Regions from separate parts of the Rhodococcus sp. NPDC003383 genome, predicted to be linked through region 1. Evidence: riboswitches for the same ligand, from Rfam matches in the RefSeq annotation. Region 1 holds a riboswitch; the other holds the start of a gene.
The links. Region 1 has a riboswitch for thiamine pyrophosphate ahead of thiO (glycine oxidase ThiO). Riboswitches for the same ligand answer to the same signal wherever they lie in the genome.
Positions count from the first base shown of each region.

Region 2: another riboswitch for thiamine pyrophosphate. It lies ahead of thiC (phosphomethylpyrimidine synthase ThiC); the one in region 1 lies ahead of thiO (glycine oxidase ThiO).

Region 1 covers NZ_JBSFRG010000002.1:68,438-72,430, forward strand. The annotation lists gene ACWDTS_RS02240 (hypothetical protein) at 1-373, opposite strand, end outside; gene ACWDTS_RS02245 (NUDIX hydrolase) at 502-1,350, shown strand; gene thiE (thiamine phosphate synthase) at 1,355-2,044, opposite strand; TPP riboswitch at 2,071-2,185, shown strand; gene thiO (glycine oxidase ThiO) at 2,183-3,244, shown strand; gene thiS (sulfur carrier protein ThiS) at 3,244-3,459, shown strand; gene thiG (thiazole synthase) at 3,452-3,993, shown strand, end outside.
Region 2 covers NZ_JBSFRG010000010.1:89,101-93,093, forward strand. The annotation lists gene nadC (carboxylating nicotinate-nucleotide diphosphorylase) at 1-52, shown strand, start outside; gene ACWDTS_RS11565 (PHA/PHB synthase family protein) at 177-1,859, opposite strand; gene ACWDTS_RS11570 (hypothetical protein) at 1,906-2,070, shown strand; TPP riboswitch at 2,188-2,297, shown strand; gene thiC (phosphomethylpyrimidine synthase ThiC) at 2,296-3,993, shown strand, end outside.

The DNA of each region.
Region 1 (3,993 bases):
CGGCCTTCGGTTCGATGCCGCCGGAGATGAACCCGGTGACCGCCGCCGCGTCGGCGACGGACAACGCGCTGTAGAGATCCTGGGACGCGTCCGCCAGCGGCTCGATCGTCGACAGCAGATGATCGTGCGTGGCCTTGCGGCTGCTCACCGTCTGGGTCGCGACGAACCCCGAGATCGCCACCAGGATCGACACGAGCGTCCCGAGCACGATGAGCTTGGCGGGTGTCGAGCGCAGCACGGCACCCAGATCGTCGGGCACCTGCGGGCCGCTCGACCGTCCCTGCTCGAAAACCCGGGCGGTCCGTGTCTCGGGGGCCCGCTGCTCGGCGTGGTCGGGGCCGGGGTCGATCGTGGGGTGTAGGCGAGGGTCCACCAATCGCCCCTTTCGGTGTTGCACAGTCCTTGGCGAGCATATAAGCAGTACGAACAGGAATGCGCTGCGCGAGTGCGTCGGAACAGGGGTTCGACAGCCCGCGGCGGCCGGTAGGGAGGACGGACACGATGCGCGGTGACGGTGACGGATGGGCCGTCGGCCCCGACGGCGATCGCCGGTGGGGCAAGCACGGTGCGGCCGGGCTGTTGTTGCGTGCGCCTCTGCCCGACGGCCGGCCCGCGGTGCTGCTGCAACACCGCGCCGCGTGGAGTCACCAGGGCGGAACCTGGGCGCTGCCCGGCGGCGCCCGCGACAGCCACGAAAGCACCGTCGACGCCGCGGTACGCGAAGCGCACGAGGAGACCGGCATCGACGTGTCGGTGGTTGCGGTCCGAACCGAGCGCGTCACCGCCGGGGTCGTCGGCGGCTGGACCTACACGACCGTCGTCGCCGACGCCGGGATCCCGCTGGCCACCGTCCCCAACGGCGAGAGCACCGAACTGCGATGGGTGCCGGAGGTCGAGGTCGAGGCGATGGCGCTGCACGCGGGGTTCGCCGCGTCCTGGCCGACGCTGCGCACCCGCGTGGTCCGGGTCCTGCTCGACACCGCGAACGTGCTCGGCTCCCGCCCGACCGGCTGGTGGCGCGACCGGCCGGGAGCGACCGGGGCACTGCTGAACGAACTGGCGGCGGTGCTGCCCCGGACCCTCGAACTGCCCGACGGCGGGTTCGGCTGGGTGACGCAGATCGAGGCCGTGCTCGAAGGCCAGGCCCGGGATGCGATCGTCGAGGACGCCCGCATCCCGGTGCACGCCGCCACCGGAAGCGGGGACGACGAACTGGCCCGCCTCGCCGGGGCGACCGCCACCCTCACGTCGGAGGTGACGGTGGTCGTGACCGCCGACCGCGGGCTACGGGAGCGCCTGCCCGATTCGGTGATCGCGTTGTCGCCCTCGACCGTCCTCGACTGGCTGTAGACGGTTACGCAGGTAGACCGGCCTTCAGCGCAGCGGCCGCGGCACGCGGATCGGCGGCCTTCGTGATCGCCCGAACCACCGCGACACGGGTGGCGCCGGCGGCGACCACCTCGGGCAGTCGCTCGATGTCGATCCCGCCGATCGCGAACCACGGACGGGTCGGATGCGACTGAGCGACCTCCCGGATGACCTCCAGACCCGCCGCGGTGCGGCCCGGCTTGGTCGGGGTGTCCCACACCGGGCCGGACGCGAAGTAGTCGACACCCTCCTCGATCTCGGCGAGGGACGCCTGTGCGCGGCTGCCCGTGGATCGGCCGATGACGATGTCCGGACCCAGGATGTTGCGGGCGTGGGCGACCGGCAGATCCCCCTGACCCAGATGCAGGATGTCCGCGCCCGCCGCCAGTGCGATGTCGGCGCGGTCGTTGACGGCGAGCAGTGCGCCGTGGCGCCGGCACGCGTCGGCGAGGATCTCGAGCGCGGCCAGTTCGTCGCGTGCCTCGAGGCGGCCGAACTTCTTCTCGCCCGCCGAGTCCTTGTCACGCAACTGGATGATGTCGACTCCGCCGGCGAGGGCTTCCTCCGCGAATCGAGCCAGGTCGCCGGTGTCCCGGCGGGCGTCGGTGCACAGGTACAGACGCGCGTCCGCGAGTCGTTCCCGAGGTGAAGGATGGTTGCCACGATAGGAAGTCACAGCCCAGACGGTAACCTCTGAGGGAGAGATGACAACACGGGAGTCCCGGGGAACGCGGGGCTGAGAGGGGGCCTGCCGGCCCCGACCGTTATGACCTGACCCGGATCATGCCGGCGCAGGGAGTGAGGTGGACGCAGGATGGGAACGGTAGCCGTCGTCGGTGGCGGTGTCATCGGGTTGTCGATCGCGTGGCGCGCGGCGAGCGCCGGCTGGGACGTGACAGTGCACGACCCGACCCCCGGAGCGGGCGCATCCTGGGTCGCCGGTGGCATGCTCGCGCCGCTGTCGGAGGGCTGGCCCGGCGAGGAACACGTCCTGGAACTGGGCGCGGCGTCACTCGCGCGCTGGCCGGAGTTCGGGGACCGGTTGCAGCGCGCGACCGGGTGTGACCTGTTCACTTCGGACGGGTCCCTCACTGTCGCGCTGGATGCCGCCGACGCCGCCGACCTGCGCACCGTCGCGGAATGGGTGCAGGCGCAGGGCCACGAGATGCGGGTGCTCACCCGTGCCGAGATCCGGGAGCTCGAGCCGTCGCTCGGCCCGCGGATCCGTCTCGGGTTGCTCGCCCCGACGGAACTGGCCGTGGACAACAGGATCCTCGTCGACGCCCTGCATCGCGCCTGCGTCGAGGCCGGGGTGCGGTTCGTCGCGACCGCGGTCGATTCGCTCGACGCGCTGCCCGCGGACCGGGTGGTGCTCGCGGCGGGTTCGGCGTCGGCCCGGTTGTGGCCGGGCCTTCCGGTGCGGCCCGTCAAGGGCGAGATCCTGCGGTTGCGGGCCCGGCCCGGTGTCACCCCCGCCCCGAGCCGCACCATCCGCGGCAGTGTGCACGGCCGGCCGGCCTATCTGGTGCCGCGCGGCGACGGTCTCGTCGTCGGCGCCACCCAGTACGAGGCCGACGACACGCAGGTGACGGTCGCCGGGGTGCGGGACCTCATCGCCGATGCGGAAGCGCTGCTGCCGGCGATCGGCGAGTACGAGCTGTACGAGGCGACGGCGGGACTGCGGCCGATGAGCCCGGACAACCTGCCGTTGATCGGGCGGCTGTCCGAACGGGTCGTCGCCGCGACCGGGCACGGACGCAACGGGGTCCTGTTCACCCCGATCACCGCGGACGCCGTGCTCGCCGAACTCGCCGACGATCCGCTCGCCGAAGCGAAAAACGCCGACCCGCAAAGATTTTCGAAGGAAGGGCTGTGATGACGAACCCGATCTCGGTGGGGATCACCGTCAACGGTGAGGACCACTACTTCGCCGAGGCGCCGACGGTCGCCGAACTGCTGGTGCAGCTGGGGCTGCCGGAGAAGGGCATCGCGATCGCCGTCGACGGCGCGGTGTTCCCGCGCGGGCGGTGGTCCGAACCGGTCGGAAAGGGCTGGCAGATCGAGATTCTCACGGCGGTCCAGGGTGGCTGAGCTCCGTGACCCGGCACACGACCTGCCGCAGCTGACCATCGCCGGACGCACCTTCGCGTCGCGGTTGATCACCGGCACCGGCGGCGCCGCGAATCTCGCGGTGCTCGAGGAAGCGCTCGTCGCCTCGGGTACCGAACTGACCACCGTCGCCATGCGACGCGTCGACGCCGCCTCCGGCACCGGGGTGCTCGACCTGCTGCGCCGCCTCGACATCACCCCGCTCCCGAACACCGCGGGCTGCCGCGGCGCGAAGGAAGCGGTGCTCACCGCGCAACTGGGCCGCGAGGCCCTCGAAACCGATTGGGTCAAGCTCGAGGTCATCGCCGACGAACGCACCCTGCTGCCCGACGCCATCGAATTGGTCTCGGCGGCAGAGCAACTCGTCGACGACGGGTTCGTGGTCCTGCCGTACACGACGGACGATCCGGTCCTCGCGAAGCGCCTCGAGGACGTCGGATGCGCGGCGGTGATGCCGCTCGGCTCGCCGATCGGCACCGGACTGGGCATCGCCAATCCGCACCACATCGAGATGAT
Region 2 (3,993 bases), on a different contig from region 1:
CGGGGCGCTCACGCACTCGGTGACGGTCCTCGATCTCGGCCTGGACATGTAACACCGGTTCGGGCGTCGATCCGGCGCGAATCTTCCTCCGCGCCAGGCGAAGTGAGCGGAGTCGGCCGCGGTGACGAGAGCTCGGCACCGCGGCCGCTGTCCTGATGCAGGGTGCAGGCCGGTGGTCAGTCGGCGGGAAGGTCGCGCACGTACCGGCCGGGGGCAGCCTCGAGCGGCGGATACCGGTCGCTGCCGGGTGCGGCGGGTGCGGCGGTCTCCTCTCCGCTGCGGGCGATTGCCCAGTCCGCCCAGGCCTCCCACCAGCTGCCCTGCTGTCGTTCGGCGTGCTCGAGCCAGGTGTCCGGATCCGGGCCCGGTGTGCCGCCGGTCCAGTAGTGGGCCTTGGGGTTGCCGGGCGGGTTGACCAGGCTGGCGATGTGCCCGGAGAAGCTGAGCACGAACTCGGTGTCGCCGCCGAGCAATTGGGTGGTGCGGTAGCAGCTGCGCCACGCGGTCAGGTGATCGGCGATGGCACCGGAGACGAAGGTGGGCACGGTGATCGACTTCAGGTCCACCGGCGTGTCCAGCACGGTGAGCCCGCCCGGCTCGACGAGCAGATTGTCGCGGAAGATGTCGAGGAACTGACCGTGCAGGGCGCCGGGCAGGTTGGTGCCGTCGGCGTTCCAGGCGAGGATGTCGAACGCCGGCGGGGTGCGTCCCATCAGGTAGTTGTTGACGACGTAGTTGAACACCAGATCGTTCGGACGCATCCAGGTGAACGCCGAGCCCATGTCCCGGGCGCTGATCAGGCCCTTGCGGCGCGAGCGGCCCTTCGCGAACCGGACCAGCGCGGGGCGCGCGAACGCGCCGAGCAAGGCCGGGTTACCGAAGTCGAGCATCGTCACCGCGTACGCCATGCTGTGCACCCGGTCATCGCCCTGAGCGGCGAGATGGTTGAGCGCCGTAGTGGCGAGGATGCCGCCGGCGCAGAACCCGATCAGGTTCACGTCGTCGCTGCCGGTGATCTCCCGCACCTCGTCGATCGCCCGGAGTATCCGCGCGGCGTAGGTGTCCATGTCCCAGTCGCCCTGCTCGGCGCTGGGATTGCGCCACGACAGCATGAAGGTCTGCAGGCCCCGGCCGACGTTGTACTCGACGAAGCTGCGTCCCGGCCGCAGGTCCAGGAAGTAGTACCGGCCGATCGGTGGCGGCACCACCAGCACCGGCCGGCTGCGCACCGTGGTCGTGGTGGGGGTGTACTGGATCACCTCGGCGACCGGGTCGCGGGAGACCACCGCTCCCGGGGTCACCGCGAGGTCCTTACCGACGGTGAAGGCGTCGCGCGGCACCATCGACGGCATGCCCCGGTTCTCGATCACATCGGTGACGAAATGCTTGGTGCCGCGCACCAGACTGAGTCCGGCGGTGTCGAACGCTTCCTTCAGTGCCGCGGGGTTGGTCCACAGGTAGTTCGTCGGGGCCAGAGCCGCGGTGAGGATGTCGGCTGCGAATTTGGCCTCGGCCGCCCGGCGCGCGTCGATCGCGCGGCCGACGTCGTCGACCACGCCGTCGACGGCGCCCGTGGCCGCCAGGTAGGTCTGTTCGAGGCGGTGGTAGGCCGGGTGTGTATCCCATGCCGGGTCGGCGAACCGGCGATCGCCCTTGGCCGGGGCCACCGTCGACCGGCCGACGGCGATCTTCGCCAGTTCCTTGCCGAACGCGGCGCTGTGCCGGGCCACTGTCCGTCCGTGGCCGAACACATCGGCCAGGGCGCCGAGGGCCATCCCGAGCCCAGGGGGTGCGACGTCCTCGCCACCGCCGATCGATTCCTCGACGTCGTCCCTGATCACGGGTCGTGTCTGGGTCATCGCGGGTCTCCCTTCGACACCTGAATTGTCGCACCGCATAGGTGCCGTGGCGGCCGACGATATCGAATTGCATTACAAGACAGCACATTCAAGCAGTATGTATCTCGACGCGGAGGAGCTCGGCGCGACGTTCCGGACGACGGAAGCAGCGGTGTACGAATGGATATCGACAGCATCAGGGTGCGATCTCGGCGATGCCCAATCCGCGTGACCACGAAACATCCATCGTGACCACGAAACATCCATCACAGCAACGCAAGTCCCTGAAGGCGCACCGTCGGTGCGGACCCTGGTGGGATACCCGGGCCGGCAACGGTGTTAGTGTCGGTGCCGTCCACACGGGAGCCCTATTGCAGGGGCTGAGATCGGGCTGACGCAGCCTGCGACCGTCGAACCTGTCCGGGTAATGCCGGCGAAGGAAGTAGGCACAGTTCCGATGAGCGCATCGAACCCCCATGCCCTGACCCATGTCCACGACGAGGAACACGACCTCCACGTTCCCGTCACGGAAATCCGCTTGGAGAACTCCCCGGGCGGGGTCCCGAACCCGCCACTGCGGGTCTACCGCACCGAGGGTCCCGGCAGCGACCCGGAGGTCGGGCTCCCGCCGGCACGGGCCTCCTGGATCGCCGCTCGCGGCGACGTCGAGCAGTACCCGGGCCGGGAACGGGATCTGCTCGACGACGGTCGCTCGGCCGCCCGGCGTGGTGAGGCGTCCCGGGAGTGGAAAGGCCCCCGCCGCGTCCCGGTGCGGGCGAAGGCGGGCCGGACGGTCACGCAGATGCACTACGCCAGGGCCGGGATCATCACCCAGGAGATGCGGTTCGTGGCATTGCGGGAGAACTGCGATGTGGAACTGGTACGCACCGAACTGGCGGCGGGGCGGGCGATCATCCCGGCCAACATCAACCATCCCGAGTCCGAGCCGATGATCATCGGCAGGGCGTTCCTGGTGAAGATCAACGCCAACATCGGCAACTCGGCGGTGACCGGCTCCATCGCCGAGGAGGTGGACAAGATGCGCTGGGCCACCCGCTGGGGCGCGGACACCGTGATGGACCTGTCCACCGGCGAGGACATCCACACCACCCGGGAGTGGATCATCCGCAACTCCCCGGTGCCGATCGGCACGGTGCCGATCTACCAGGCCCTGGAGAAGGTCAACGGGCAGGCGGAGGCGTTGACCTGGGAGATTTTCCGCGACACCGTGATCGAGCAGTGCGAACAGGGCGTGGACTACATGACCATCCATGCCGGGGTACTGCTGCGCTACGTGCCGCTGACCGCCGAGCGGGTCACCGGCATCGTCTCCCGGGGCGGGTCGATCATGGCCGGGTGGTGCCTGGCCCACCACGAGGAGAATTTCCTCTACACCCACTTCGACGAGCTCTGCGAGATCTTCGCCCGCTACGACGTCGCTTTCTCCCTCGGTGACGGGCTGCGGCCCGGGTCGATCGCCGACGCCAACGACGCCGCCCAGTTCGCCGAGCTGGACACCCTCGCCGAGCTGACCGCCCGCGCCTGGGCCCACGACGTGCAGGTCATGGTGGAGGGGCCCGGCCACGTCCCGCTGCACCTGGTGCGGGAGAACGTGGAGCGGCAGCAGAAGCTGTGTCACGGCGCGCCCTTCTACACCCTGGGCCCGCTGGTGACCGACATCGCCCCGGGCTACGACCACATCACCTCCGCGATCGGGGCCGCCGAGATCGCCCGCTACGGCACGGCGATGCTGTGCTACGTCACGCCGAAGGAGCATCTGGGACTGCCGAACCGGGACGACGTGAAGACCGGGGTGATCACGTACAAGATCGCCGCCCACGCCGCGGACCTCGCCAAGGGTCATCCCGGTGCCGCCGAGCGTGACGACGCGTTGTCGAAGGCGCGTTTCGAGTTCCGGTGGCGGGACCAGTTCGCTCTGTCCCTGGATCCGGAGACCGCCGAGGAGTTCCACGACGAGACGCTGCCGGCCGAACCGGCCAAGACCGCGCACTTCTGCTCGATGTGCGGGCCGAAGTTCTGCTCCATGCGCATCTCCCAGGACATCCGGGACCGGTTCGGTGATGCCACCGAGCAGGCGGTCGTCGCCGGGATGCAGCACAAATCCGCCGAGTTCCGGGCCGCCGGCGGCACGGTC